One region of the Streptomyces sp. DSM 106670 genome, then DNA from elsewhere that is predicted to be linked to it. Evidence: riboswitches for the same ligand, from Rfam matches in the RefSeq annotation. Region 1 holds a riboswitch; each other region holds the start of a gene.
The links. A riboswitch is a leader RNA that binds a small molecule or an ion and turns the genes downstream of it on or off. The one in region 1 is predicted to bind cobalamin.

Region 1 (7,087 bases):
TGCTTCGTCCCGCGGGAAGCGCTGCTCGCCGGACAGCAGGGGCGGATCGGCGACGACGGCCGTTTCCACAGCGAAATCCCCAACCGCAGAAGGCGGTTCCTCACCTCCATCGGCCGGGTCACCCCCGGCAAGCTCTCCATGAGCGCCTGCGCGGTCGGCTCGGCCCGGGTCACCCTGGCCATCGCCGTGCGCTACGCCGGTCACCGGATGATCTCCGGATCGCGCGCCGCGCAACGGGTCCCGGTGTACGCGCACCGCAGCCACCACGGGCCGCTGGCCGGGGCGATGGCCACCGTCTACGCGATGAGCCTGCTGCACCGCAGGGCCCTGGACCGCTGGGAGTCGGCCCCGGAGACCGACCGGGACGAGGCGGAGCGCCTGGTGGCCGTCGCCAAGGGGTGGATCACCTGGCAGGCGCGCGGCGTCATCGTCGAATGCCGTGAACGGTGCGGCGCCCAGGGGCTCCTGGAGAACAACGGCATGACCGAACTGTTCACCGGCATCGAGGGCGCGATCACCGCCGAGGGCGACAACCTCGCCGTGCACGCCAAGGCCGCCGCCGAGATGCTGTTCAGCGCCACCGCCGGGGAGGCGGACGCCGAGGACGGCCCCGGCGAGCTCGACGACCCCGCCTTCCTCGGCCGGCTCGTCGCGGCCCTGGAGAACCTCTGGTTCGCCCGGGCCCGGGAGCGGATGAGCGCCGCCCCGCCCGGCGACCCGCTCGGCCGCTGGAACGCCGCCTCCCCGGCCGCGCTGCGCGGCGTCGAGGCGTACGCCTACCGGCAGGCGGACGAAGCGTACGCCGAAGCCGTCGCCGCACTGCCCGAGGGTGAGGCGCGCGAGCGGCTGACCGAGCTGCGCAGGCTCTTCGCACTCCAGTGGATCGCCCGCAACAGCGGTGACCTGCTCGCCTCCGGACGGCTGACCGCCGATCAGGTCACCTTTCTGCCCGACGTGGTGGAGCGGGCGATCGCCGCGGTGGCCGCGCACACCCCCGCCCTGGTCGGGTCCTTCGCCCTTCCCGAGCGCCTGATGTCGGACTGGCCGATCGCCGGACCCGGTTACGCGGACGTCTACGACGACCCCGAGGGGCCCTGGCACCGGGGCCGCAGGGCGGGAATCCGGGGCCGCGCGGCGGAATTCAAGCGGCCCAACTGCGGCAGCAGGAGGCGCCCGCTGCGCGAGAAGGTGGCCGCGCTCGGCACCCGCGGGGTCCTGCTGGCGTACTGGGGAACCACCTCGATCCTCTCCCGATGGTTCGAGAAGCCGCAGGTGAGCGTAGACGAATCGGTTCGCCCCAAGGCGTAACCGGAAGATCGTCATCCAGTTATTTGGGGCGGTGGGTCGCTGCGTTCGGCCACCCGCCGTACGGGAAGACCCGAGCCGGCCAGATGCCGGTGAAACGCCGATGAGAGGAATCGCCATGAAGACCATCCACCCCAAGATCACCGAGGTACTCACCGGGACCTTCAAGGTGCCCGCCGCCGAGATCCTGCCGGAGTCCACCATGGACAGCCTGGAGATGGACTCGCTCGCGGTCGCCGAGTTCGCCGTCATCATCAAGGAGACGCTGGGCGTCGACGCGGACTCGGAGAAGCTGTACAAGGACGCCACGCTGGCCGACATCTCCGCGTACATCGACGCGGCCGTCGGCAGCGCGGCGGCCGATGCCACGGTGCCGGTGAGCAACACCCGATGAAGCGACCCGTCATCGCCGTCACGGGGCTGGGCATGATCACCCCGGTCGGCCACACCACCGACACCACCTGGGACGGAGTCTGCGCCGGGGAGTCGCCCGCCCGCACCGTCCCCGAACTGCACGGCTGCGCCGTCGACTTCGCCTGCACCGTCTCCGGCATCGACCTCGACGACGCGGTCGGCGGCCGGACCGCGTTCCGGATGGGCCGGTACGTCAAGTTCGCCGTCCTGGCCGCCCGGGAGGCGGTCGCCGACGCCGGGCTCGACCCCGAGCGGTGGGACGGCGCCCGGGTCGCCGTCGTGGTCGGCACCAGCAGCGGAGGATCCGCCGGACTCACCGAACAGGCCGTCGCCCTGGAGCGACGCGGCCCCGAGGCCACCTCACCCTCGGGCATCCTGCTGACCATCCCGAACATGCCCGCGGCCGAGATCGCCATCCGGATGAAGGCCACCGGACCCAGCCTCGCCCCGTGCACGGCCTGCTCGTCCGGGGTGACCGCCCTGTCCGTGGCCCGGGACATGCTGACGCTGGGCCACTGCGACATCGCCATCGCCGGGGCCACCGAGTCCATCGTGTTCCCGGTCGCGATGACCGGCTTCGCCCGCTCCGGCGCGGCGGCACCGCGGGACGGCGACCCCGCCCGCCTCTGCCGGCCCTTCGCCGCCGACCGGGCCGGAATCGTCATGGGCGAGGGCGCGGCCGTCATGGTCCTGGAGCGGGCCGAGGACGCCCGGGCCAGAGGCGCCTCCCCCCGGGCGCTGATCGCGGGCACCGGCGCCACCACCGACGCCCACCACCCCACCAGCCCCCACCCCTCCGGGGACGTGGCGCGGGCGGCCGTCGACGGCGCGCTGCGCGACGCGGGCTGGCGGCCCGAGGACGTCGACCACGTCAACGCGCACGGGACGTCGACCCCCCTCAACGACGCCACCGAAGCCGCCCTCATCGGCCGGGCCTATCCGCACCGGCCGCCCGTCACCGCCCCCAAGGGCGTACTGGGCCACTGCATGGGCGCGGCCGGCGCCATCGAGGCGGGCCTGACGATCCTCACGCTCCAGCACGGGATGATCCCGCCGATCGCGAACCTGGACGCCCCCGCGCCCGGGTTCGACATCGACTGCGTCACCAAGACCCCGCGCGAGGTGCCGGTACGGCGGGCCGTCAGCCACTCCTTCGGCTTCGGCGGCCAGAACGCGGTGATCGCCCTCCAGGCGCCGGACACGCCCTAAGTCCGCCCGGGCCGGTGCGGCGGGCCGATCCCGCGCCGCACCGGCCCCGCGCCCAGCGGCCCGCCGCACCGCGCCTGATCTGCGGGAAGCCGCGTGATAGCTTGCCGGGGCCAGTCGAACCCCAGCGACGGGGTCAGGGAATCCGGTGCGAAACCGGAACTGACGCGCAGCGGTGAGGGGGACGGGCGGGGCCACGGCCACTGGAGCACCCACCTGCTCCGGGAAGGCGTCCCGCCCGGACGAACCCGAGTCCGAAGACCTGCTGGCACCCGCGCCCGCACCGGGGCACGGGAACCGTACGACGGGCTCCGCGGCTGGGCCCAGAGACACAGAGGTCCTTCGTGCTGTCCACGGCCACCCCCGCCCCGATACGTACCGCCGCCCTGCTCGCGGCGGGACTCCTCCTGCTGACCGCCTGCGGCGGGGGCGAAAGCACCGGGGCCGCCGACGGGAAGAAGACCGAGGGCTTCCCGCTCACCCTCCAGAACTGCGGGCGCACCGTCACCGTGAAGGCCCCGCCCCAGCGGGCCGTCTCCGTCGACCAGGGGTCGACCGAGATCCTGCTCTCGCTCGGCCTCGCCGACCGGCTCGCGGGCACCGCCACCTGGAGCGACCCGGTGATGAAGGGCCTGGAGAAGGCCAACGCCGGCGTCGAGCGCATATCGGAGAACCGGCCCTCCTCGGAGAAGGTCCTCGACAAGGAACCCGACTTCCTCAGCGCCTCCTTCGCCTCGACCCTCGCCAAGGGCGGCGTCGCGCCCCGCGAACAGTTCGAGAAGCTCGGCGTCCCGACCTACATCTCACCCGCCGACTGCGTCGGCAAGGACAACAGCGGCAGCGGCGACGGAGCCCGTACCGCACCGCTGACGATGGACAGCGTCTACACGGAAGTCCGCGAACTGGCCCAGGTGTTCGGCGTCCCCGAGCGTGGTGACGCCCTGGTGAAGAAGCTCCGGGCCCGCGTCGACAAGGCCACCGAGGGCGTCGACGCCTCCGACGCCTCCCTCCTCTACTGGTTCTCCGACTCCAAGGCCCCCTACCTCGCGGGCTGTTGCGGCGCCCCCGGCGTCATCACCAAGGAACTCGGCGCGAAGAACGTCTTCGACGACACCCACGACGAATGGCCCCAGATCAGCTGGGAGACCGTCGCCGACCGCAACCCCGACGTCCTGGTCATCGGCGATCTGAGCCGTACGACGCAGACCGCCGAGAGCGCCGAGAAGAAGATCGAGTTCCTGGAGTCCAACCCGGTCACCAAGACGATGGACGCCGTCAAGAACCGCCGTTACGTGCTGCTCAGCGGCCAGGCCATGAACCCCACCATCCGGACCGTCGAGGGCCTGGAGCGCGTCGCGGCCGGACTGCGCGACTTCGGGCTCACGGGGTGAGCACCGATAGCCGTACGGCCGTGAAGGCGGCCGACGCGCCACCTGGCACCGCCCGCCCGGACGGTCCCGGCCGGGGCGGCGTGCCGCTCACCGTGCTGCTGTGGGTCGGCGGCCTGCTCCTCCTCCTGGCCTCCGTCGCGGTCGCCGTCACCATCGGGCCCGCCCGGATCTCCGTGCCCGACGTCTGGTCCGCCGTCGCCGCGCACCTCGGGTTCGGCGCCAGTGACCTCAGCCCGATCCGGGACGGCATCATCTGGAACCTCCGCATGCCCCGCACCCTCCTCGCCGCCGTGTGCGGCGCGGGGCTCGCGGTGTGCGGCACGGTGATGCAGTCCCTGCTGCGCAACCCGCTCGCCGACCCCTTCGTCCTCGGCGTCTCCTCCGGAGCCTCGACCGGGGCGGTCGTGGTGGTCGTCCTCGGGGTCGGCGGGGGAGCGGTGTCGCTGTCGGCCGGGGCGTTCGTGGGGGCCATCTGCTCGTTCGCCCTGGTGCTGCTGCTCAGCCACACCCTCGGCGGCTCCACCGACCGGGTCGTCCTCTCCGGCGTCGCCGCGATGCAGCTGTTCTCCGCCCTCACCTCCTTCGTCGTGATGACCTCCGCCGACGCCGAGCAGACCCGCGGGGTGCTGTTCTGGCTCCTCGGCTCGCTCAGTGGCGTCGGCTGGAGCGAGGTCGTCCTCTGCTCCGCCGTGCTCGCCGTCTGCCTGGTGGTCTGCCTGGCCCACGCCCGTACGCTCGACGCCTTCGCCTTCGGGCAGGACGCCGCCGCAGCGCTCGGCGTGAACGTCGCCCGCACCCGGATCGTGCTGCTCTGCACCACCGCCCTGCTGACCGCCGCCGTGGTCAGCGCGGCCGGGGCGATCGGCTTCGTCGGCCTGGTCCTGCCGCACGCGGCCCGCGCCCTCACCGGCTCCGGGCACCGGCGGCTCCTGCCGGTCACCGCACTCGCCGGGGCGATCTTCCTGGTGTGGGTCGACACCCTCGCCCGGACCGTCCTGGACCCGCAGGAGGTACCAGTCGGCGTCGTCACCGCGCTGATCGGCGTCCCCGCCTTCGTCCTCGTCCTGTACCGCACCCGGAGCACGTCATGAGCCGAACCACGCACGGTTCCGGAGGCCTGCGGGCCGAACGGGTCGGCCGGGAGGCGGGCGGCCGGCTCATCCTCGACGGCGTGGACATCGCCCCGCCGCCCGGCTCCACCGTCGGACTCATCGGCCCCAACGGCTCCGGAAAGTCCACCCTGCTGCGGATCCTCGCGGGCCTCCTCGCCCCGGCCACCGGTGTCGTCACCCTGGACGGGAACCCCCTCGCCGGGCTCGGCCGCCGCACCGTCGCCCGCCGGATCGCCGTCGTCGACCAGCACGCGGTCACCCAGGTCGACCTCAGCGTCCTGGACGTCGTACGCCTCGGCCGCATCCCGCACCGCCGCGCCTGGTCCGCCCCCGACCGCACCGACGAGGACGCCGTCGCCGAGGCACTGCGGCGCACCGGGCTCACGGACCGGTCCGGCCAGTCCTGGCACACCCTGTCCGGAGGCGAACGCCAACGCGTCCAGATCGCCCGCGCCCTGGCCCAGCAGCCCCGCGAACTCCTCCTGGACGAACCGACGAACCACCTCGACATCCAGCACCAGCTGGACCTGCTCGCTCTGGTCGCCGAACTCCCCGTCACCAGCGTCGTCGCGCTGCACGACCTCAACCTCGCCGCGATGTTCTGCGACCGGATCACCGTGATGAAGGCCGGCCGGGTCGTCGCGGGCGGCACCCCGGCCGAGGTCATCACCGGCGAACTCATCGAGGACGTCTACGGGGTCCGGGCGGTCGTCACCCCGGAAGGCCCCGACGGACGCCCCTCGGTACGGTTCCTGCCGCGCCGCTGACCGGCCGGGCGGCAGCGGAAACGCCCCCGGACAGCCCGCCGGGCGGACCCGTGTACGAGTCCGCCCGGCGGCCGAGGACGTGGGAGCGGCCGTATGGCCACCTGAGGAGGTGCTGGTCAGCGGCGTCGCCCCTGGCCGAACTCGCCACCGGCGTCCTTGCCGGTGCCCATGTCCTTGCCGTCCGCGTAGTCGATCTTCTCCTTGCGGATCTCGGCGGAGACTTCCTTCTGCTCGGTGACCCGGTTGGTCTCCAGCCGGACCCGTTCCACCGGCACGGCCTCCTTGCGCACGGTGGCGCGCTCCGCGTGCAGGGTGACCTCGACGTCCTGCTCACCGAGGTCCGTCGTCCCGACGGTCTTCTCGCCGGGCTGGAGCGGTTCGCGGACCACGCGGACCTCTTCGTGGGACACGGGCACGGTCCGGGTGACCTCCTCGGTCACCACGTACTTGTGCAGCCGCGCCCTGCCGCTCTCGTACTCCTCCTTGCCGACGTGCAGCTGCTCCTCGGAGCGGATCATCTCCTCCTTGCCGCTCATGTCGGCCGCCCGGGACGTGCCCGCTCCGGCGCCCGCCAGCGGGCGTTCCGTGGCGGAAGCCTCCGTGTCGCGGTGCCTGCCCGTACCGCTGCCTGCTCCTGCCATGCCCGCAGCTCCTGTCGTTCCCGCGCCGGCCATCCCGGCGCTCGTCCCGGTCGTGGTCGCCTTCCCGGTCGCCTTGGCTCCGGGGGCCGTTCCGGCCGCGCCTGCCGCACCCGCGGCACCGGCCGCGCCCATCGCCCCGGTCCCGGCGGTGGTCGGCGCGTCCATGCCGGCCGACCGGTTGTCGCCGAGGTTGCCGGACTTCCTGGTCAGGCCGTAGTGCCGGTACAGCTCTTCCTCCTCCGCGACGGAGA
Region 2 (7,087 bases), 6.7 Mb from region 1:
CCTCGACGCCCCCTCACCGGGCGACCCGCGCGCCCGCGAGAGCCTCGCGCCGCTGATCGCCCGGACCGTCGACGCCCACCTCGGACCGGCGAAACCGTGACCGTACCCGCGCCCCCGCCCGTACCCCCGTCGACCGGCCCCGCGACCGCCCCCGCCCGGCCCCGCCTCGCCCTCGCGGGCAGTGTCGCCGGGGCGATGATCGTCGCGCTCGACGGCTCCGTCCTCTTCGTGGCCCAGCCCAGCCTTCAGCGCGACCTCTCCGCGCCCCTCGCCCAGGTGCAGTGGACGAGTACGGCGTACCTCCTCGCGGTGGCGAGTCTTCTCGTCCTCGCCGGACGGCTGGGGGACCGGTACGGCCACACCCGACTGCTCCTGACCGGATCGCTCGGCTTCGGGGCCGCGTCCATGGGCATCGCCGTGGCGCCCTCGGTCGGCTGGGTCATCGCGCTGCGCGCCGTACAAGGAGTGTTCGGAGCCCTGCTGCAGCCGGCGACGCTGGCCCTGCTGCGCCAGGTCTACCCGCCGGACCGGCTCGGCCTGCCGGTCGCCCTGCGGACCAGCGCCATCGGAGTGGCGGCCGCCGCGGGTCCGCTGCTCGGCGGCTTCCTGGTGGCGCGGTTCGGCTGGCGGTCCGTCTTCGTCGTCAACGTGCCCATCGCGCTCCTGATCGGCCTGTTCTGCCTGGCGGCCCGCGTCCCGAAGGACACCGCCGTACGGACATCGGGCCGCCGCCCGGAGATCGGCGGAGGCCTCCTGCTCGCGGCCGCGCTCGCCCTCCTGGTGAACGCCCTCGCCGAAGTGGAACTCCACGGCTGGGCCGACCGCCGCACGGTGGCGGGACTGCTCTGCTCGGCCGCCGTCGCGGCGGTCCTCGTCCGCCACGAACGCCGCAGCCGCGATCCGCTGGTACCGGCGGCGGTCGCACGGTCCGTACCGGTCACCGCCTCCATGGCGATGTTGCTGTTCACCGCGAGCGGCCTGTTCGGCGCCCTGTTCGTCAGCACGTACTTCCTGCAGTACGCGCTGGGCCTCGCCCCGCTCGACAGCGCCCTGCGCGCCCTGCCCATGACGGCCCTGATGATCGTCGGCGCGCCGGTCGCCGGGCGGCTGCTGCGCGTACTCGGCGCGCGGACCACCGCGCTCGGCGGCACCCTGCTGGTCGTCCTCGGCATCGGCTGGCTGGCCGGCACCGACAGCACCACCGGACCCGTGGCGACGGGCGCGGCCTTCGCCGTGCTGGGCGCCGGGTACGCCACGGTGATGGTCACCGCCACCGGCACGGTGGTGGGCGACGCGCCGCCCGGGTACGCCGGAGTGGTGGGCGGCCTCAAACAGACCGCCGTGAACATCGGACCCGTCCTCGGCATCGCCGTCGCCGCCGGTCTGCTGCCCGCCGCCGGGGCCGGACAGGCGGAACGGTGGGAGGGGGCGATGGGCACGGCGCTCCTGGTGCTCGCCGCGACGGCCGCGCTCGCGCTGGTCCCCGCGGCGCTGCTGCCGGGCACGCGCCGGCGCACCGGACCGCCCCCGGGCGACGCGGACCGTGGACGGCCGGAAACCGCCGCCCCGTGTCTCACATCACCGTCCGAAGTGTGAACAACGGTGTGCGCCCGGCGGTCGCCCCCTTAGGGTGACCGGTGCAGCTGGTTCGCCCTGTCCGCCAGATGGGGTGTCGTAAGAGGGAACCCGGTGGGAATCCGGGACTGCCCCGCAGCGGTGAGTGGGAACGACCGCCGTCATACGCACTGGGCCCGGCCGGGTCTGGGAAGCGACGGCCATTAGGTGTCTGCCTCCGGCAGACGTGCCCGCGAGTCCGAAGACCTGCCCGCTGCCCGCACGCGACCGTTCGCGTGCGGAGATCTCGGTGACCTCGTGGGCGGGTCGGCGTAACCATCAGGTGGACGGACACGGTTCCAGGTGTCCCGGCGTCCGCCCGATGCGTCATCCCTTCGTGTTCGCGTCCCGTCCCGGGATCTGCACAGCAGACACGCTCGCGAAGGAGAGTCACGTGACAGCGAAGCCCGCAGCCGCGGCAGCACGGGCCACCGTGTACGGCTACCCCCGCCAGGGTCAGAACCGTGAACTGAAGAAGGCCATCGAGGGCTACTGGAAGGGCCGCGTCACCGCGGACACCCTCCGGCAGACCGCCGCCGAACTGCGCCGGGGAACCTGGCAGCAGCTCGCCGAGGCCGGCGTCCACGAAGTGCCGACCGGTGATTTCTCGTACTACGACCATGTCCTGGACACCAGCGTCATGGTCGGCGCTGTCCCCGAGCGGCACCGCGAAGCGGTCCGCGCCGACGCCCTCGACGGCTACTTCGCCATGGCCCGCGGCACGCAGGATGTCGCGCCGCTGGAGATGACGAAGTGGTTCGACACCAACTACCACTACCTGGTGCCCGAGTTGGGCCCGGACACGGTGTTCGCCGCCGACTCCGCCAAGCAGGTCGCGGAGTTCAAGGAGGCCCTCGCGCTCGGCCACACCCCGCGCCCGGTGCTCGTCGGCCCCGTCACCTACCTCCTGCTCGCCAAGGCGGCCCCCGGTGTGGCCGCGGACTTCGAGCCGCTGACCCTGCTGGACCGGCTGCTCCCCGTGTACGCCGAGGTCCTCGCCGACCTCCGGGCGGCCGGCGCGGAATGGGTGCAGCTCGACGAGCCCGCCCTCGTCCAGGACCGCACCCCGGCCGAGCTGAACGCCGCGGCCCGCGCCTACCGCGAGCTCGGCGGACTCGCCGACCGGCCGAAGCTGCTGGTCGCCTCCTACTTCGGGCGGCTCGGCGAGGCGCTGCCGGTCCTGGCCAAGGCCCCCGTCGACGGTCTCGCGCTCGACTTCACCGAGTCCGGCGCCGGAAACCTCGACGACCTCGCGGCGGCGGGCGGACTGCCCGGCAAGCGCCTGGTCGCCGGAGTCGTCAACGGCCGCAACATCTGGATCAACGACTACGAGAAGTCGCTCGCCACCCTCGGCACGCTCCTCGGCCTCGCGGACCACGTCGACGTCTCCGCCTCCAGCTCCCTCCTCCACGTCCCGCTGGACGCCGGGGCGGAGAGCGACATCGACCCGCAGATCGCCCGCTGGCTCGCCTTCGCCAAGCAGAAGACCCAGGAGATCGTGGTCCTGGCGCGCGGTCTGTCCGACGGCACCGAGGCCATCGCCGCCGAACTCGCCGCCAACCGGGCCGACCTGGCCTCCCGCGCCGACGCCGCCATCACCCGCGACCCGGCCGTCCGGGCGCGTACGGCGGCCATCACCGACGCCGACGGCCGCCGCTCGCAGCCGTACGCCGAACGCACCGCAGCCCAGCGCGCCCACCTCGGGCTGCCGCTGCTGCCGACCACCACCATCGGCTCCTTCCCGCAGACCACCGAACTGCGCACCGCGCGGGCCGACCTGCGGGCCGGCCGTATCGACGAGGCCGGTTACGAGGACCGGATCAAGGACGAGATCCGCGAGGTCCTCTCCTTCCAGGAGAAGGCCGGACTCGACGTCCTGGTGCACGGCGAGCCCGAACGCAACGACATGGTGCAGTACTTCGCCGAGCAGCTCACCGGCTACCTCGCCACCCAGCACGGCTGGGTGCAGTCCTACGGCACCCGCTACGTCCGCCCGCCGGTCCTCGCGGGCGACATCTCGCGCCCCGAGCCGATGACCGTGCGCTGGACCACGTACGCGCAGTCGCTCACCGAGCGCCCCGTCAAGGGCATGCTCACCGGCCCGGTCACCATGCTCGCCTGGTCCTTCGTCCGGGACGACCAGCCGCTCGGCGACACCGCCCGCCAGGTGGCCCTCGCCCTGCGCGACGAGGTCAACGACCTGGAGGCGAGCGGCACTTCGGTCATCCAGGTCGACGAGCCCGCACTGCGCGAGACGCTTCCGCTGCGGACCGCCGAGCACGCCGCGTACCTGGAGTGGGCGACCGAGTCCTTCCGGCTCGCCACCGCCGGGGTGCGGCCGGACACCCAGATCCACACCCACATGTGCTACGCGGAGTTCGGCGACATCGTCCAGGCCATCGACGACCTCGACGCCGACGTCATCAGCCTGGAGGCGGCCCGCTCCCACATGCAGGTCGCCCGCGAACTGGCCGCCCACGGCTACCCCCGTGAGGCCGGACCCGGCGTCTACGACATCCACTCCCCGCGCATCCCGAGCGCCGAAGAGGCGGCGGCCCTGCTCCGCAAGGGACTTGAGGCCATTCCGGCCGGGCGCCTGTGGGTGAACCCCGACTGCGGCCTGAAGACCCGTGGCTGGCCCGAGACCCGGGCCTCCCTGGAGAACCTGGTCGCCGCCGCGCGGGAGATCCGCGCGGAGCTGCCCACCGAAGCGGCGTGATCGCGGCCCGGTGCGGGAGCGGCCACCGCCGCTCCCGCACCGGGCCGTACCCGTCGGGCCCGGGCCATGTCCGAGCCCGCTGATAGCGTGCCGCTTCCGGATCGAAGATCACGAAAGGGCGGGGTGCGTGCGGGAAGTGACGTGTCATGAGGTGGACGCCCGGCGGCTGGACGAGGCGTCGGAAGGCATCGTCGGGCGCACCGCGGGCCGGTGGCACGGAATGCGCTACGACGACCCGGCCCCGCGGCGCATGCGCGAACTGGCCGGGGAACTGCTCGACCATGTCGCCGCCCGCACCGGGCGGGGGGCCGCACTCGACGATGTGGCACGCGCCGCGCTGCGCACGGCGGCGGAGTGCCACCTGGGGGAGATGAGCGTCGGCTGCTTCCCCGAGGGCGGACAGGAGATCCTCTTCCCGCTGATCGGCGAGGAACTCAGCACCAAGGACATGCCCTACAGATCCTTCAGCGCCGCCGTCACCTCCGACGGAGCGCCGGCCCCTTCCGCCCGCACCTGGATGGACACGTTCGCCGTCGCCCTGGTCAGCGGGCTGGTATGGGACTGGCAGCGGGTCATCGGACTGGAGCTGCTCCACGACTACGCGCCCGAGATCCACGAAGGCGTTCCGCACTCCTGGTTCGACTCGGTGTCGGACCCGGCGGACCTCGCCGCGATGGACGCCCTGTGCCTGTACCTGGCCGAGGCGGAGGGACCCCAGCCCCGCCACCGGCCCACCGTGACGCTGCGCAAGCCCGATGCGGCCGAGCGGGCACAGGCCGCCGCCGCGCTCGACGCGGTGGGCGAACCGACCCCCGATCAGCGACTGTTGCGCATCCTCCTCGACGACGAACAGCACGCGTTCGAAGCGGCGTTGGCGGACCGGCTCGACACCTACCGGGAGAACCAGGGGCCCGCTCCCGCGCCCCGCAGCCTGCTGCCGCTCGACGCCCTCGCCCTGGCCGCGCTCGCGGTGCAGGTGCACGGATGGGAACTCGGCGTCCGCTCCCGCTACCTGCCGCCCGAACTGCTGGGAACCACCGACGCGTTGCGCCGGGCGGCGTAGGTGGGACCCGGCAACCCGGGCCCCTGGTAAGCGAAGTAGCCTCCATGGCCCGGCGGGCCGCCGTCCTGCGCACCCTCGAAGTTAGGTTAGCCTAACCAGCGGATATCCGGTGGTGGATCTTCTTTCCCGCCCCCGGTACCGCCCTGCGTGCGGACACCGCTCCCGCCCGACCCCGCCGCGCACTTTGACCGAAGGGCTTCGCCATGCCACCTGCTCACCTCCCGCCGTCCGGTGAACCGCCCCTGGAGCGTGGGGTGTGAGCGCCGGTACGCCGTCGGCGCCCGGCGCACAGGGCGTACGGGCGGGCCTCCTCGCGGGCGGTGCGGACGGGCCCGGGCGGCTGCGGGACCTCACCGCGATCGTCCTGGACGCACTGGAGGACGCACCCCGGGCCCGGGGCGGCCCGCTGCCCGCCGGAGGGCCCGGGGCGGTGGCCCTGAGCACCCGCGCCCTCTGCTCCCCGGTGCTGCCGGAGGAGGGCGTCGGCCCCGAGGTGGCGCTCGCGGACGTGGTCCGGGCGGTCGCGGAAGGGGCCGCCGATCCGGCCGACCCCGCCTGCGTCGCCCATCTGCACTGCCCGCCGCTCGCCGTGGCCGTCGCGGCGGACCTGGCGGGGGCGGCACTCAACCCCTCGATGGACTCCTGGGACCAGGCACCCGCGGCCGGGGTGATCGAGGAGCTGACCACGGCCGCCCTCGCCCGGCTCGTCCACCCGACGGCCCCCGCCCCCGACGCGCTCATCACCAGCGGCGGCACCGAGTCCAACCTCGTCGCCCTGCTCCTCGCCCGGGAACGGGCGACGCCCGGTCCGCTGCGGGTGGTGACCGGCGCCAACGCCCACCACAGCGTCCACCGCGCCGCCTGGATGCTCGGACTGCCCGCCCCCACGGTCGTGGCCTGCCGCGACGGCGTGATCGACCTGGACGCCCTCGACCGTGCCCTGACCGGCCTCGCCGGAACGCCGCTCCTGGTCGTCGCCACCGCGGGGACCACCGACGAGGGGCGCATCGACCCGCTCCCGGAGATCGCCCGGATCGCCGAACGGCACACGGCCCAGCTCCATGTCGACGCCGCGTACGGGGGTCCGCTGCTGTTCAGCGAGCGGCTGGCCCCACTGCTCGCGGGCCTGGAGCACGCCGCCTCCGTAACGTTCGACCTGCACAAACTCGGCTGGCAGCCGGTCGCCGCCGGGGTGCTGGCCGTCGCGGACGCCGGGATGCTCACGCCGCTGTCCCTGCGCGCCGACTACCTCAACGCCGACGACGACACCGAGGCCGGACTCCCGGACCTGCTGGGCCGCTCGATCCGCACCACCCGACGCCCCGACGCCCTGAAGATGGCGGTCACCTTCCGGGCGCTCGGCCGCCGGGGACTCGGCGATCTGGTGGAGCACTGCGTGCGGACGGCCCATGAGTTCGGCGAAGCCGTCGACGCGCGACCCGCACTGCGCCGTCGGCCCGGCGGGATCGGCATCAGCACCGTGCTGTTCCGGCCGACGGTGGCCGACACGCTGCCCGAGGAGGCGGGCGACGCCGTGGTCGCCGCCGTCCGGCGGATCCTGCTCGCCGAGGGACGCGCCGTGCTCGGCCGGGCGGTGGCGGAGGACGGCGACGGCCGGCGTCGCCTGTGGCTGAAGGCCACCCTGCTGCACCCGAACGCCGCGACGGCCGACCTGCTTCCGCTGCTCGACC
Region 3 (7,087 bases), 5.4 Mb from region 1:
ATCACCATCGCCTGCGGCGCGCTCTCCGGCTTCCACTCCCTGGTCTCCTCCGGCACCACGCCGAAGATGGTCCAGAAGGAGACGCAGATCCGGATGATCGGCTATGGCGCCATGCTGGTCGAGTCGTTCGTGGCGATCATGGCGATGATCGCCGCCTGCATCATCGACCCCGGGCTCTACTTCGCCATCAACGCGCCCGTCGGTGTGATCGGCGACAGCGTCCAGTCCGCCTCCCAGGCCGTGGCCAACTTCGGCTTCACCATCACCCCCGACGCCCTGGCCCAGGCCGCCAAGGACGTCGAGGAGGCGAGCCTGCTCTCCCGGACCGGTGGCGCGCCCACGTTCGCGCTCGGCATGTCGGAGATCTTCTCCGCGGTGGTCGGCGGGACCGCGATGAAGGCGTTCTGGTACCACTTCGCCATCATGTTCGAGGCGCTCTTCATCCTGACCACCGTGGACGCCGGCACCCGGGTCGGGCGCTTCATGCTCCAGGACATGCTGGGCAACGCCTACAAGCCGTTCCGCGAGGTCAGCTGGAAGCCGGGCGTCTGGTTCGCCAGCGCCGTCGTGGTCGGCGGCTGGGGCTACTTCCTCTGGGTCGGTGTGCACGACCCGCTGGGCGGCATCAACCAGCTCTTCCCGCTCTTCGGCATCGCCAACCAGCTGCTGGCCGCCGTCGCGCTGGCCGTCTGCACCACGCTGCTCGTCAAGTCCGGCCGGCTGAAGTGGGCGTGGGTCACCGCGGTCCCGCTCGCCTGGGACGTGGCGGTCACCCTCACCGCGAGCTGGCAGAAGATCTTCTCCGAGGACGTGAAGGTCGGCTTCTTCGCCCAGCGCGACAAGTACCAGGCGGGTATCGACGCGGGCGAGGTGCTGGCCCCCGCGAAGAACATGGACGACATGCGGACCGTCGTCACCAACTCCACCGTCGACGGGGTGCTGAGCGCGCTCTTCGCGCTCCTCATCATCGTGGTGCTCGTGGACGCCGGGCGGGTCTGCTACAAGGCCATCCGCGACCCGGAGAGCGTCAAGCTCCACGAGACGCCGTACGTCGAGTCCAGGCTCGTCGCCCCGGCCTCGCTCATCGCGACCCCGGAGGAGAAGGCCGAACTGGCCGCCGCCGGCGTCGGCCCCGAGGGCGGCATCCGCAAGGAGGCCGCGGGAACGGGGAGTCCGACATGACCGTCGCGGACGTCCGGCGGGTGGCGGGACGGATCCGCTGGTACGTCCGTGAGCTGACCGGTGAGTCCACGTACGACCGCTATGTGGCGCACGCGAGGACGCACGATCCGGACGCGCCGGTGATGACCCGCCGCGCGTTCGAGCGCAGCCGCACGGACGCCCGCGAGGCCGATCCGCGCGAGGGCTTCCGCTGCTGCTGAGCACCGTCGGCCGGTCAGCGGGTCCTGGATCCCGGGCCGTCGCCCCTCCCCCGATGGAGCGGGCGGCGGCCCGGCGGCCGTTCCGGTGTCCGTCCACCGTTCGATTTCCCGGTGCACGGACCCCTCACCGTACGAAAAGATGTGCCCATGACATCGCGTTCCCGGTCGCCCCGGCTCCGGCCCCTCCTCCTGACCCTGCCGCTGACGCTGGCACTGGCCCTGGCGGCGACGGGCTGCGGCACCGAGCCCGCGCCCGACACGATGGCGGCGGGCCGGAGTTCCTCGGACGGTCCGGCACCGGACCGGGCGGAGCTGGAGGCGCGGGCGAGCGCCGCGCAGCTCGTCGCGGAGCATGTGTGGGTGACCGAGGCCGCGGGCTACGCCCTGGCGCGCCAGTCGGTCGGGGTGCTCGGTGACGACGGGTTCAGCAGCTCCTACACCGCGCCGGACGGCGGAACGCTCCAGCTGTCGGTGGAGCGCCGCCCGCACGCCGAGGCCGACTGTACGGAGGGCTCCGCGGCCGCGAGCGGTCAGGAGCCCCTGGTGACGTGCGAGCGGGACGGCGAACAGTGGTACCGGGCCACCGAGTCGGGCCATGCGTACGCCTGGGAGCAGGGCGAACTCGTGGTCACGGTGAGCGGGCCGCGCGACAAGGTGGACCGGACGACGCTGCGTTCGGCGGCGCGGGCCGCCCACCGCGCCGACGACCGGGAACTGGACCGGGTGCTGCCGCCGGCCGGGGAGGCCGCCGGGCGGCAGCCGGTCGAGCGCGGCGATCTGCCACCGGTGGGCGACGGCGCGCCGAACAACGATGTGGGAGCGAGTGGCTGATGGATCTGACGATCAGGGTGGCGGAGCCCGCCGAGTTCGCCGTGCTCGGCGGGATCATCGCCGAGGCGTATCTCGGCGACGATCTGCTGGACGGCCCGCAGGACCCGTATCTGCTCAAGCTGCGGGCGGTGGAACAACGGGCGGCCGAGGCGGAGGTGCTGGTCGCGCTCGACGCGGACGGGACGGTGCTCGGCGGTGTGACCTATGCCGCTCCCGGCACTCCGTGGCGCGACATCGCCGGTCCGGACGAGGCCGAATTCCGGATGCTGGCCGTGGCCCGCGCGGGGCGCGGACGGGGCGTGGGAGAGGCTCTCGTGCGGGCGTGCGTCAAGCGGGCCCGGTCGGCGGAAGATGTCCGGGCACTGGTGCTGTCGACGCAGCCGGGCATGCTCGCGGCCCATAGGATCTACCGTCGGCTCGGCTTTCTGCGGACCCCTGAACGGGACTGGGAGCCGGTGCCGGGCCTGCGGCTCATGACCTTCCGGCTGTGGCTGGAGGCGGCGTCCTGAGGGGCGTATTAAATCGACGCGACACAACATGTGGGGGCCGCAGCATCTGGCGGCCCCCACATGTATGCTCGACCTCGCTGTCGTCGCAGGGGAATCCGGTGCGAATCCGGAACTGTCCCGCAACGGTGTGATCAGTGTGTTTTTGCACACCTGAAGTCCGATGACCTGCCGACAGCGCGTCCGGATCGACCGAACCGGATGCCAGACGTCCGGGCCTCGCGGATAGGCCGGTGGACGCCGTCAGCTGTGCTGCCCTGCCCCGGGCTTCGCGCTGCCCGGCTCCCCCGCCTGCTGCCGGCCCCCTGCCGAGCGAGGGAAAGCCCAGTGACCATCGCGCCCGCCGATCCGGTTTCAGCCACCGAATCCGCCGAGTCCACCACGGCCGGTAACGCCCCGAACGACGGACCCGGGACCGCTTTGCTGCGGACCCTGACCGACCTCACCGTCGATCTGCCCGACACCGACCCCGGCCGGGTCGCCGCCGCCGCGCTGCGCGGGCGCAACGCCCGTTCCGACGAGGCCGAGTTGCGCTCGCTGGCCACCGAGGCCGCCGCGGGGCTGATCTCCGAGGACCCGGCGTACTCCCGGCTCGCCGCCCGGCTGCTGACCCGCACAATCGCGGACGAGGCCGCGGGGCAGGGCGCGACGTCCTTCTCCGCCTCGGTCGCCGTCGGGCACCGCGAGGGCCTGATCGCCGACCGCACCGCCGCGTTCGTGGCGCTGCACGCGGCCGCGCTCGACCAGCTCGTCGAGCAGGCCCTGGCGGACGGCGCCGACGACCGCTTCGGCTACTTCGGTCTGCGGACGCTGCACAGCCGTTACCTCCTGCGCCACCCGCTCACCCGCGAGGTCATCGAGACCCCGCAGCACTTCATGCTGCGCGTGGCCGCGGGCCTCGCCGAGGACGAGTCGGTGCGGGCGCTGGACGAGGTCGCCGCGCTCTACGGGCTGATGAGCAAGCTGGACTACCTCCCCTCCTCCCCCACCCTCTTCAACTCCGGTACCCGGCACCCGCAGATGTCCTCCTGCTATCTGCTGGACTCGCCGAAGGACGAGCTGGACTCGATCTACGACCGCTACCACCAGGTGGCGCGGCTCTCCAAGCACGCGGGCGGCATCGGTCTGTCGTACTCCCGCATCCGTGCCCGGGGTTCGCTGATCCGGGGCACAAACGGGCACTCCAACGGCATCGTGCCGTTCCTCAAGACGCTGGACGCCTCCGTCGCGGCGGTGAACCAGGGTGGCCGGCGCAAGGGCGCGGCGGCGGTCTACCTGGAGACCTGGCACGCGGACATCGAGGAGTTCCTGGAGCTCCGCGACAACACCGGTGAGGACCAGCGGCGTACGCACAACCTGAACCTGGCGCACTGGATCCCGGACGAGTTCATGCGCCGGGTCGACGCGGACACCGAGTGGTCGCTGTTCTCCCCGGCGGACGTGCCCGAGCTGGTCGACCTGTGGGGCGACGCGTTCGACGCGGCCTACCGCGCGGCCGAGGCCAAGGGCCTGGCCCGCAGGACGATTCCGGCGCGTGAGCTGTACGGCCGGATGATGCGGACCCTCGCGCAGACCGGTCAGGGCTGGATGACGTTCAAGGACGCCTCCAACCGGACCGCGAACCAGACCGCCGAGCCGGGCCGGGTCGTGCACTCCTCGAACCTGTGCACGGAGATCCTGGAGGTCACCGACGACGGCGAGACGGCCGTCTGCAACCTGGGCTCGGTCAACCTGGGCGCCTTCGTGGCGAACGGCTCGATCGACTGGGAGCGTCTGGACGCCACCGTGCGTACGGCCGTGACCTTCCTGGACCGGGTCGTCGACATCAACTTCTACCCGACCGAGCAGGCCGGGCGCTCCAACTCCCGCTGGCGGCCGGTCGGCCTGGGTGCGATGGGCCTCCAGGACGTCTTCTTCCAGCTGCGTCTGCCGTTCGACTCGCCCGAGGCGCGCGCGCTCTCCACGAAGATCTCCGAGCGCATCATGCTCGCCGCGTACGAGGCGTCCTGCGACCTCGCCGAGCGCTCGGGCCCGCTGCCCGCGTGGTCCGAGACGCGTGCCGCGCGCGGTGTGCTGCACCCCGACCACTACGACACCGAGCTGAACTGGCCGGAGCGCTGGGACGCCCTGCGCGCCCGGGTCGCGAAGACCGGCATGCGCAACTCGCTGCTGCTGGCCATCGCGCCGACCGCCACGATCGCCTCGATCGCCGGGGTGTACGAGTGCATCGAGCCGCAGGTCTCCAACCTGTTCAAGCGCGAGACGCTCAGCGGTGAGTTCCTCCAGGTGAACGCCTACCTGGTGGACGAGCTGAAGAAGCTCGGCGTGTGGGACGCCCGCACCCGTGAGGCGCTGCGCGAGGCCAGCGGCTCCGTGCAGGGCTTCGCCTGGATCCCCGAGGACGTGCGGGCGCTGTACCGCACGGCGTGGGAGATCCCGCAGCGCGGTCTGATCGACATGGCGGCGGCCCGTACGCCGTTCCTCGACCAGAGCCAGTCGCTCAACCTGTTCCTGGAGACGCCGACGATCGGCAAGCTCTCCTCGATGTACGCGTACGCCTGGAAGCAGGGGCTGAAGACGACGTACTACCTGCGTTCGCGCCCGGCGACCCGGATCGCCCGTGCCGCGTCCGGCCAGGCGGCGGCCGCCGCCCCCATTCCCGTACAGCAGGCTTCGGCTCCCGACGCGGACGCCATCGCCTGCTCCCTCGAAAACCCCGAGTCCTGCGAGGCCTGCCAGTAATGAGCTCCAACGAAGAGAAGAACCTGCTCGACCCGGGATTCGAGCTGACCCTGCGTCCCATGCGCTACCCGGACTTCTACGAGCGCTACCGGGACGCGATCAAGAACACCTGGACCGTCGAGGAGGTCGACCTCCACTCGGACGTCGCCGACCTCGCCAAGCTGTCGCCGGGTGAGCAGCACATGATCGGCCGGCTGGTGGCGTTCTTCGCGACCGGTGACTCGATCGTCTCGAACAACCTCGTGCTGACGCTGTACAAGCACATCAACTCCCCCGAGGCGCGGCTGTATCTGTCGCGGCAGCTCTTCGAGGAGGCCGTGCACGTCCAGTTCTATCTGACGCTGCTGGACACCTATCTGCCCGACCCGGACGACCGGGCGGCGGCGTTCGACGCGGTCGAGGAGATCCCCTCGATCCGGGAGAAGGCCCAGTTCTGCTTCAAGTGGATGGACTCGGTCGAGAAGATCGACCGGCTGGAGACGAAGGCCGACCGCCGTCGCTTCCTGCTGAACCTGATCTGCTTCGCGGCGTGCATCGAGGGCCTGTTCTTCTACGGTGCGTTCGCCTACGTGTACTGGTTCCGCTCGCGCGGTCTGCTGCACGGTCTCGCCACGGGCACCAACTGGGTGTTCCGTGACGAGACGATGCACATGAACTTCGCGTTCGAGGTCGTGGACACCGTCCGCAAGGAGGAGCCGGAGCTCTTCGACGACGCGCTCCAGCAGCAGGTCACCGACATGCTGAAGGAAGCGGTCGAGGCGGAGCTGCAGTTCGGCCGCGACCTGTGCGGCGAGGGCCTGCCGGGCATGAACACCGAGTCGATGCGCCAGTACCTGGAGTGCGTCGCCGACCAGCGGCTCGCCCGCCTCGGCTTCCCGACGGTGTACGGCTCGGAGAACCCGTTCTCCTTCATGGAGCTCCAGGGCGTCCAGGAGCTGACGAACTTCTTCGAGCGCCGCCCGTCCGCCTACCAGGTGGCGGTCGAGGGCTCGGTCGGGTTCGACGACGACTTCTAGACCCTGACCCAGATCCTCAGGTGAGGGCGCCGCGTGGCCGCGACAGGCCGCGCGGCGCTTTCCGTTTCCGGGGGTCCGGCGGCCCGCCGGCCGCGTTGCGCCTCCCGCAGCTGGCGGTCGATCCGGCGTTCGCGGGCGGAGCCGAGGGCGGCGGGCGCGAGGACGAGGGCGAAAAGTGCCGCTACGACCAGGTAGTTCAGGAATGTGTTCATGCCTCTACTCTGGCCCGCCCGGACAGAAAACATCAGTGGCAGGACTGCCATGGGGCATCAAATAGCTGCCACACTCGCTCCATGCTGACCAATGTCGCCGCCCTCCTCCTCGACGAGGTCCACCCCTTCGAACTCGGCGTCCTGTGCGAGGTGTTCGGACTGGACCGCAGCGACGAGGGCCTGCCGGTGCACGACTTCGCGGTGGTCTCCGCCGAGGGCCCCGTCCTGAACACCCACGCGGGCTTCACCATCACCACGCCGCACGGTCTGGAGCGGCTGGAGGAGGCCGACCTCATCGCCGTGCCCGCGGGCAGCCACTTCATGCAGCGGGAGTATCCGGAGGAGGTCCTCGACGCGCTGCGCCGGGCCGTGGAGCGCGGCTCGCGGGTGCTGAGCGT
Region 4 (7,087 bases), 6.7 Mb from region 1:
CTCGGCCGCCACCATCTCGACGCCGATGTCCACCAGTCGTTCCCGCAGCGGGATTTCGTCTTCCATGAAGAACTTCTAGCACCATCGAGTAGACAGTGTCTACTCGATGGGCGGGGAGCGCCACGGGCGTTCCGCATCCGTTCCGCCGTTCGTCACGCGCTCCCTGACCACCGGTCAGGTCGTGGACCTCGACTGTGCGGAGGCAGTGACCCAGATGTAACCGAATGGCGTAGAGAACGCGGAACCACGGAGCGTCACAAGCCGTTCTTCTTCCCACTACACGGCCGCCGGACCCCGGCGACGTTCGACCAGAGGAAAGGAAAACGCCCTATGAAGAAGACCGTCGGATGGGCCCAGGACGGCGACGACTGGACGATCACGGTGAACGGCACGCTGTATCGCGCGATCGAGCGGCCGACGGACGGCCGGGTGCACAACTATCTGGTGCGGGGCGACGACCTGACCGCCGAGTGCCCGAGCCTGGGACACGGGCTCGGCGTGATCCGGGCGCACGAGACCCGGCGCTGACACCCCGCCGGTCCGACGACGAGGTGCGGAGGCCGCTGCCGCCCGCGCCTCGACGTGGACCCGTCGCCCGTCCGTGGCCTCAGGCGTCCGTGGCGTCCGGCGCCGGGCGCAGCAGATAGGTGTCCATGATCCAGCCGTGCCGCTCGCGGGCCTCCGCGCGCAGCCGGCTGATCCGTTCGGCCACCTCGTCGAGCGGGCCGGAGACGAGGATCTCGTCCGGGGTGCCGATGTACGCGCCCCAGTGGATCCACAGCCCCCTGCCCGTCAGATGGGTGAAGGTCTCATGGCCGTCGAGCATCACGACGATGTCGACGTCGTCCCCGGGAAAGCCCTGGGCCAGCCGCCGGCCGGGGGTGATGTGGATGGGGCGGCCGACCCCGTTCAGGGTGACGCGGTGCCGGGCGGCGAGGGCGGAGACGCTGCTGATGCCGGGGATCACCTCATGGCCGAATTCCACCGTGCCACGGCCCCGGATGTCGTCGAGGATCGCGAGGGTGCTGTCGTACAGCGAGGGGTCGCCCCACACCAGGAAGGCTCCGCACTGCCCCGGCGCGAGCTCCTCGATGATCAGGCGTTCGCAGATGTCGGCGCGGCGCTGCCGCCAGTCGTGCACCGCCGAGGCGTAGCGCCCGCCGTCCTGCTGGGTGCGGTCCCGCCACGGGTCCTCGGCCTCCACGACGCGGTAGGGGCCGGTGAGGTGTTCGTCCAGGATGTCCCGCCGCAGCCGGGTCAGGGACTCCTTCTCCTTGCCCTTGCCGAGCACGAAGAAGACGTCGGCCCGGCGCATGGCCTTCACCGCGGCGAGGGTCAGATGGTCGGGGTCTCCGGCGCCCATGCCGATGACGAGGACGTGGCGCGGTGCGTAGCTCATGTCGGCCGATCATGCCAGGGGCGAGCCGGGGTGGACTTACTAGGACGTCCAACTATATCTTCGGGGCAGCGGGGTGGCCGGTGCGCAGCCGGACGCCCTCAAGGCCCGTGGTGTCAGGGAAGCCGGTGCGAATCCGGCGCGGTCCCGCCACTGTGACCGGGGAGTTCGTCCTCGCAGGACACGCCACTGACGGCGAAGCCGCCGTCGGGAAGGCATGAGGACGGGCGTCGATCCGGGAGTCAGGATACCGGCCGCGGGATGTTCCGTGTTTCCACGAGGATGGAGCAGACACGCATGGCACCGGTCCGCATGCCCGGCCCCGCAGGCCCGTCCCGGCGAGCGGTTCTTCCCGCCCCCTGACGGCCCACGCCCTTCGCGTCCCACCCACGGCAGGCCCCTTCGCGCCCGCGCACCGACGGTGCGCCGTGCGCCGGAGCCGCCGCGTGCCATCCCCGGATCTCACCTGACGATCTCACCGACGAGAGCAGGCTTTCCATGGTCCGCGAACTCACCCATTTCATCGGCGGCAAGCAGACGCCCGGCACCTCGGGCGCCTACGGCGATGTGTACGACCCCAACACCGGCCGGGTCCAGGCCCGGGTACCGCTGGCCGACCGCGCCGAGACCGAGGCGGCCATCGCCGACGCGGCCGAGGCCCAGCACGAGTGGGGCGAGTGGAACCCGCAGCGCCGCGCCCGGGTGCTGCTGCGCTTCCTCCAGCTCGTCGAGCAGGAGAAGGACGCGCTGGCCCGGCTGCTCTCCTCCGAGCACGGCAAGACCGTGGCGGACGCGCACGGCGACATCGCGCGCGGACTGGACGTGGTGGAGTTCGCCGCCGGTGTCCCGCACCTGGTGAAGGGCGAGTTCAGCGACAACGCCGGGTCCGGCATCGACGTCCACTCGCTGCGCCGGCCGCTCGGCGTCGTCGCGGGCATCACCCCGTTCAACTTCCCCGCGATGATTCCGCTGTGGAAGGCGGCCCCCGCTCTGGCCTGCGGAAACGCCTTCATCCTGAAGCCCTCCGAGCGGGACCCGTCGGTGCCGTTGCGCCTGGCCGAACTGTTCCTGGAGGCGGGGCTGCCGCCCGGGGTGCTCAACGTCGTCAACGGCGGCAAGGAGACGGTCGACACCCTGCTGGAGGACCCGCGCGTCAAGGCGCTCGGCTTCGTCGGCTCGACCCCGATCGCCGCGCACATCTACGCCACCGCCGCCGCCCACGGCAAGCGCGCGCAGTGCTTCGGCGGGGCGAAGAACCACATGATCGTGATGCCGGACGCCGACCTGGACCAGGCGGTGGACGCGCTGATCGGGGCGGGTTACGGATCGGCGGGCGAGCGGTGCATGGCGATCTCGGTGGCGGTGCCCGTGGGCGAGGCCACCGCCGACGCGCTGGTCGCCAGGCTCACCGAGCGGATCGCCGAGCTGCGGATCGGCCGCTCGGACGACCCGGACGCCGACTTCGGGCCGCTGGTGGGCCGCGACGCGGTGGAGCGGGTCCGCGGCTATGTCGATCTCGGCGTCGAGGAAGGCGCCGAACTGGTCGTCGACGGCCGTGACTTCACCCTGGAGGGTCACGAGGACGGCTTCTTCGCGGGCGCCTCGCTCTTCGACCGGGTCACTCCGGACATGCGGATCTACCAGGAGGAGATCTTCGGCCCGGTGGTGTCCGTGGTCCGCGCGGCCGACTACGAGGAGGCGCTGCGGCTGCCCTCGGAGCACCCGTACGGCAACGGCGTGGCGCTCTTCACCCGCGACGGCGACACCGCGCGCGACTTCACCCGCCGCGTCGACACCGGCATGGTCGGCGTCAACGTGCCGATCCCGGTGCCGGTCGCGTACCACACGTTCGGCGGCTGGAAGCGGTCCGGCTTCGGCGATCTGAACCAGCACGGTCCGGACGCCATCCGCTTCTACACCCGTACGAAGACCGTCACTTCGCGCTGGCCCGCCTCGGGAATCCGGGACGGCGCGAGCTTCACGATTCCGACCATGGGATGAGTGCCGTGACCACGCTCCTCACCGACGACCAGCTCGCGGTCGTCGAGACGACCCTGGACTTCGCCCAGGAACACCTGGCCCCGCACGCCGTCGCCTGGGACCAGGACAAGCACTTCCCCGTCGACGTCCTGCGCAAGGCGGCGGAACTCGGCCTCGGCGGCGTCTACGTACGCGACGAACTCGGCGGCTCCGGGCTCTCCCGCTCCGACGGGGTCCTGGTCTTCGAGGCCCTGGCCACCGGCTGCCCGTCCATCGCGGGCTATCTCTCCATCCACAACATGGTCGGCTGGATGATCGACCGGTACGGCGGCGAGGCCCAGCGCGGCCGCTATCTGCCCGCGCTCTGCACCATGGAGCAGCTCGGCAGCTACTGCCTGACCGAGCCGGGCGCCGGGTCCGACGCCGCCGCGCTGCGCACCCGCGCGGTCCGCGACGGCGGCCACTGGGTGCTGACGGGGACGAAGCAGTTCATCTCCGGGGCAGGCGCCTCGCATATCTACATCGTGCTGGCCCGCACCGGCGACGACGGGCCCCGGGGCATCTCCGCGTTCCTCGTCGAACGCGACGATCCCGGGCTGTCGTTCGGGGTCAACGAGAAGAAGATGGGCTGGAACGCCCAGCCGACCCGGCAGGTCCTGCTGGACGAGGTGCGGATCCCGGCCGACCGGCTGCTCGGCGAGGAGGGCGGCGGCTTCCGTATCGCGATGAACGGCCTGAACGGCGGCCGACTGGGCATCGCCGCCTGCTCGTTGGGCGGTGCGCAGAGCGCGCTGGACCGGAGCCTCGCCCATCTCGCGGACCGGGAGGCGTTCGGCGCCCGGCTGCTGGACTCGCAGGCGCTGCAGTTCCGGCTGGCCGACATGGCGACCGAGCTGGCGGCGGCCCGCGCCCTGGTACGGCAGGCGGCCGAGGCGCTCGACCGAAATGTGGCCGGTGCTCCGCAACTGTGCGCGATGGCCAAGCACTTCGCGACCGACACCGGCTACTCGGTGGCCGACCGGGCGCTCCAACTGCACGGCGGCTACGGCTATCTGGCCGAGTACGGCATCGAGAAGATCGTCCGGGACCTGCGGGTCCACCAGATCCTGGAAGGGACCAACGAGATCATGCGCGTCATGGTGGCCCGGAGCCTGACGGGAGCCCTGCGATGACCGAGGAACTCGTGCTCGCCCGCACCGAGGGGCGTACCGGGGTGCTGACGCTGAACCGGCCGAAGGCGCTCAACGCCCTCACCCACGCGATGGTGGAGACGATCGCGGCGGCCCTGGACCGGTGGGAACACGACCCCGAGGTGGGGGCGGTCGTCATCACCGGGGCCGGGGAGCGCGGCCTGTGCGCGGGCGGCGACATCCGGTCCATCCACGAGGACGCCCGGGTGGGCGGCAGGGCCTCGGCCGCGTTCTGGCGCGACGAGTACCGGCTCAACGCCCGTATCGCCCGCTACCCGAAGCCGTATGTGGCGGTCATGGACGGCATCGTGATGGGCGGCGGGGTCGGCGTCTCGGCGCACGGCAACGTCCGGATCGTCACCGAGCGGTCCAAGGTGGCCATGCCGGAGACCGGGATCGGCTTCGTGCCGGACGTCGGCGGCACCTATCTGCTGGCGCTGGCCCCCGGCGAGCTGGGCACCCATCTCGCCCTGACCGGTGCGGTGGTGGGGGCCCGGGACGCCCTGCTGTGCGGGCTCGCGGACCACTTCGTACCGCAGGAGGGCCTGCCCGCGTTCCTCGCCGAGCTGCGGACCGGGGCCCCGGCCCAGGTGCTCCCCCGCCATGTCCGGGACGCGCCCGACGGTGTGCTGGACGCCGACCGGGCCTGGATCGACCGCTGTTACGCCGCCGACACGGTCGAGGAGATCGTGGAGCGGCTGCTCGCCTCCGACGCCCCGGCGGCCGGCGAGGCGGCCGCCACGATCCTCGGCCGGTCGCCGACCGCGCTGAAGGTGACCCTGGCCGCGTTGCGCCGGGCGCGCGAACTCGGGCCGCTGGAACGGGTGCTGGAGCAGGAGTACCGCGTCTCCTGCGCGGCCCTCGCCTCCCCCGACCTGGTGGAGGGCATCCGGGCCCAGGTGATCGACAAGGACCGGAACCCGCGCTGGTCGCCCGGCACGCTCGTGGAGGTCACGGACGCGGACGTGGCCCGGTACTTCGCTCCGACCGGCGGCGAGGAACTCTCCCTCGCCGCGTCCGACTCACCGCAGGAGGTGCCCTGGTGACCACCACCGTCGCGTTCATCGGCCTCGGCCACATGGGCGGCCCGATGGCCGCCAACCTCGTCAGTGCCGGGTACCGGGTGCTCGGTCACGATCTCGTCGAGTCCTGTCTGTCGGCCGCCGTGGCGGCCGGGATCGAGGCGGCCCGGTCGGCCGCCGAGGCGGCGGCCGTCGCGGACGTGGTGATCACCATGCTGCCCGCCGGACGCCATGTCCTCTCCCTGTACGGGCCGGAGGGCCTGCTCGCCGCCGCCCGCCCCGGCACCCTGTTCGTCGACTGCTCGACCATCGACGTGGCGGACTCCCGGGCCGCCCACGCGGCGGCGGAGGCGGCCGGTCACCGGTCGCTGGACGCGCCGGTCTCCGGCGGCGTGGTGGGGGCCGAGGCGGGCACGCTCACCTTCATGGCCGGCGGCGAGGAGAGCGCGTTCGCACAAGCCGAGCCGCTGCTGGCGGTGATGGGCAAGAAGGCGGTGCACTGCGGCGACGCGGGCGCCGGGCAGGCGGCGAAGATCTGCAACAACATGATCCTCGGCGTCTCGATGATCGCGGTCAGCGAGGCGTTCGTGCTCGCCGAGAGCCTCGGTCTCTCCGATCAGGCGCTGTACGACGTGGCGTCGGCGGCCTCCGGCCAGTGCTGGGCGCTCACCGTCAACTGCCCGGTCCCCGGCCCGGTCCCGGCCAGCCCGGCCAACCGCGACTACCGCCCCGGGTTCGCCGCGCCGCTCATGGCGAAGGACCTCCAGCTGGCCGCCAATGCCCTGCGCGCGGGCGGCATCGACGCCGAACTGGGCCTGCGGGCGGCCGAGTTGTACGCACGGTTCGCCGAAGGGCCGGGGGCCGACCAGGACTTCTCCGGGATCGTCCGGGCCATCCGGGCCGCCTCGTCGAACACCACCGACGCACTGAAGGGCAGCACCACGTGAGCGAGCACAGCGAGACCGCGCCCACCCCGGGCCCGCACGGCACCATCCTGGTCGAGCGCCGGGGCCGTACCGCCCTGCTCACCCTGAACCGCCCCAAGGCCCTCAACGCGCTCAGCCTGGAGGTCATGCGGGAGACGGTCGAGGCGGCCGAGGCGCTGGACCGGGATCCGGAGGTCGGCTGCATCGTCGTCACCGGCAGCGGGACGAAGGCGTTCGCGGCCGGGGCGGACATCAAGGAGATGCAGCCGCAGAGCTACACGGACATGTATCTCAGCGACTGGTTCACCGCCTGGGACCGGCTCGGGCAGCTCCGCACGCCCACGGTCGCCGCCGTACGGGGCTACGCCCTGGGCGGCGGCTGCGAGCTGGCCATGATGTGCGACCTGGTCATCGCCGCGGAGTCGGCGGTCTTCGGGCAGCCGGAGATCCGGCTCGGGGTGATCCCGGGCATCGGCGGCTCCCAGCGGCTGACCCGGGCGATCGGCAAGGCCAAGGCGATGGACCTGTGTCTGACCGGCCGGAACATGGGCGCCGAGGAGGCGGAGCGGGCCG

Region 2: linked by a shared signal. The riboswitch ahead of metE (5-methyltetrahydropteroyltriglutamate--homocysteine S-methyltransferase) and the one ahead of ACSMXR_RS01595 (ABC transporter substrate-binding protein) in region 1 are both predicted to bind cobalamin.
Region 3: linked by a shared signal. The riboswitch ahead of ACSMXR_RS25535 (ribonucleoside-diphosphate reductase subunit alpha) and the one ahead of ACSMXR_RS01595 (ABC transporter substrate-binding protein) in region 1 are both predicted to bind cobalamin.
Region 4: linked by a shared signal. The riboswitch ahead of ACSMXR_RS31265 (CoA-acylating methylmalonate-semialdehyde dehydrogenase) and the one ahead of ACSMXR_RS01595 (ABC transporter substrate-binding protein) in region 1 are both predicted to bind cobalamin.

Annotation. Positions count from the first base shown of each region.
Region 1 covers NZ_CM147704.1:377,224-384,310, reverse strand. Annotated here, with positions in the region: gene ACSMXR_RS01610 (acyl-CoA dehydrogenase family protein) at 1-1,308, shown strand, start outside; gene ACSMXR_RS01605 (acyl carrier protein) at 1,424-1,699, shown strand; gene ACSMXR_RS01600 (beta-ketoacyl-[acyl-carrier-protein] synthase family protein) at 1,696-2,928, shown strand; cobalamin riboswitch at 3,023-3,209, shown strand; gene ACSMXR_RS01595 (ABC transporter substrate-binding protein) at 3,270-4,316, shown strand; gene ACSMXR_RS01590 (FecCD family ABC transporter permease) at 4,313-5,407, shown strand; gene ACSMXR_RS01585 (ABC transporter ATP-binding protein) at 5,404-6,195, shown strand; gene ACSMXR_RS01580 (PRC and DUF2382 domain-containing protein) at 6,312-7,087, opposite strand, start outside.
Region 2 covers NZ_CM147704.1:7,059,920-7,067,006, forward strand. Annotated here, with positions in the region: gene ACSMXR_RS31280 (TetR/AcrR family transcriptional regulator) at 1-100, shown strand, start outside; gene ACSMXR_RS31285 (MFS transporter) at 196-1,596, shown strand; cobalamin riboswitch at 1,628-1,843, shown strand; gene metE (5-methyltetrahydropteroyltriglutamate--homocysteine S-methyltransferase) at 2,009-4,333, shown strand; gene ACSMXR_RS31295 (Imm49 family immunity protein) at 4,461-5,396, shown strand; gene ACSMXR_RS31300 (pyridoxal phosphate-dependent decarboxylase family protein) at 5,653-7,087, shown strand, end outside.
Region 3 covers NZ_CM147704.1:5,731,986-5,739,072, reverse strand. Annotated here, with positions in the region: gene ACSMXR_RS25555 (carbon starvation CstA family protein) at 1-1,182, shown strand, start outside; gene ACSMXR_RS25550 (YbdD/YjiX family protein) at 1,179-1,382, shown strand; gene ACSMXR_RS25545 (hypothetical protein) at 1,530-2,213, shown strand; gene ACSMXR_RS25540 (GNAT family N-acetyltransferase) at 2,213-2,722, shown strand; cobalamin riboswitch at 2,756-2,909, shown strand; gene ACSMXR_RS25535 (ribonucleoside-diphosphate reductase subunit alpha) at 3,047-5,461, shown strand; gene ACSMXR_RS25530 (ribonucleotide-diphosphate reductase subunit beta) at 5,461-6,477, shown strand; gene ACSMXR_RS25525 (hypothetical protein) at 6,474-6,689, opposite strand; gene ACSMXR_RS25520 (GlxA family transcriptional regulator) at 6,771-7,087, shown strand, end outside.
Region 4 covers NZ_CM147704.1:7,052,354-7,059,440, reverse strand. Annotated here, with positions in the region: gene ACSMXR_RS31280 (TetR/AcrR family transcriptional regulator) at 1-66, opposite strand, end outside; gene ACSMXR_RS31275 (hypothetical protein) at 331-528, shown strand; gene cobF (precorrin-6A synthase (deacetylating)) at 608-1,399, opposite strand; cobalamin riboswitch at 1,491-1,669, shown strand; gene ACSMXR_RS31265 (CoA-acylating methylmalonate-semialdehyde dehydrogenase) at 1,895-3,397, shown strand; gene ACSMXR_RS31260 (acyl-CoA dehydrogenase family protein) at 3,394-4,548, shown strand; gene ACSMXR_RS31255 (enoyl-CoA hydratase/isomerase family protein) at 4,545-5,612, shown strand; gene mmsB (3-hydroxyisobutyrate dehydrogenase) at 5,609-6,535, shown strand; gene ACSMXR_RS31245 (enoyl-CoA hydratase) at 6,532-7,087, shown strand, end outside.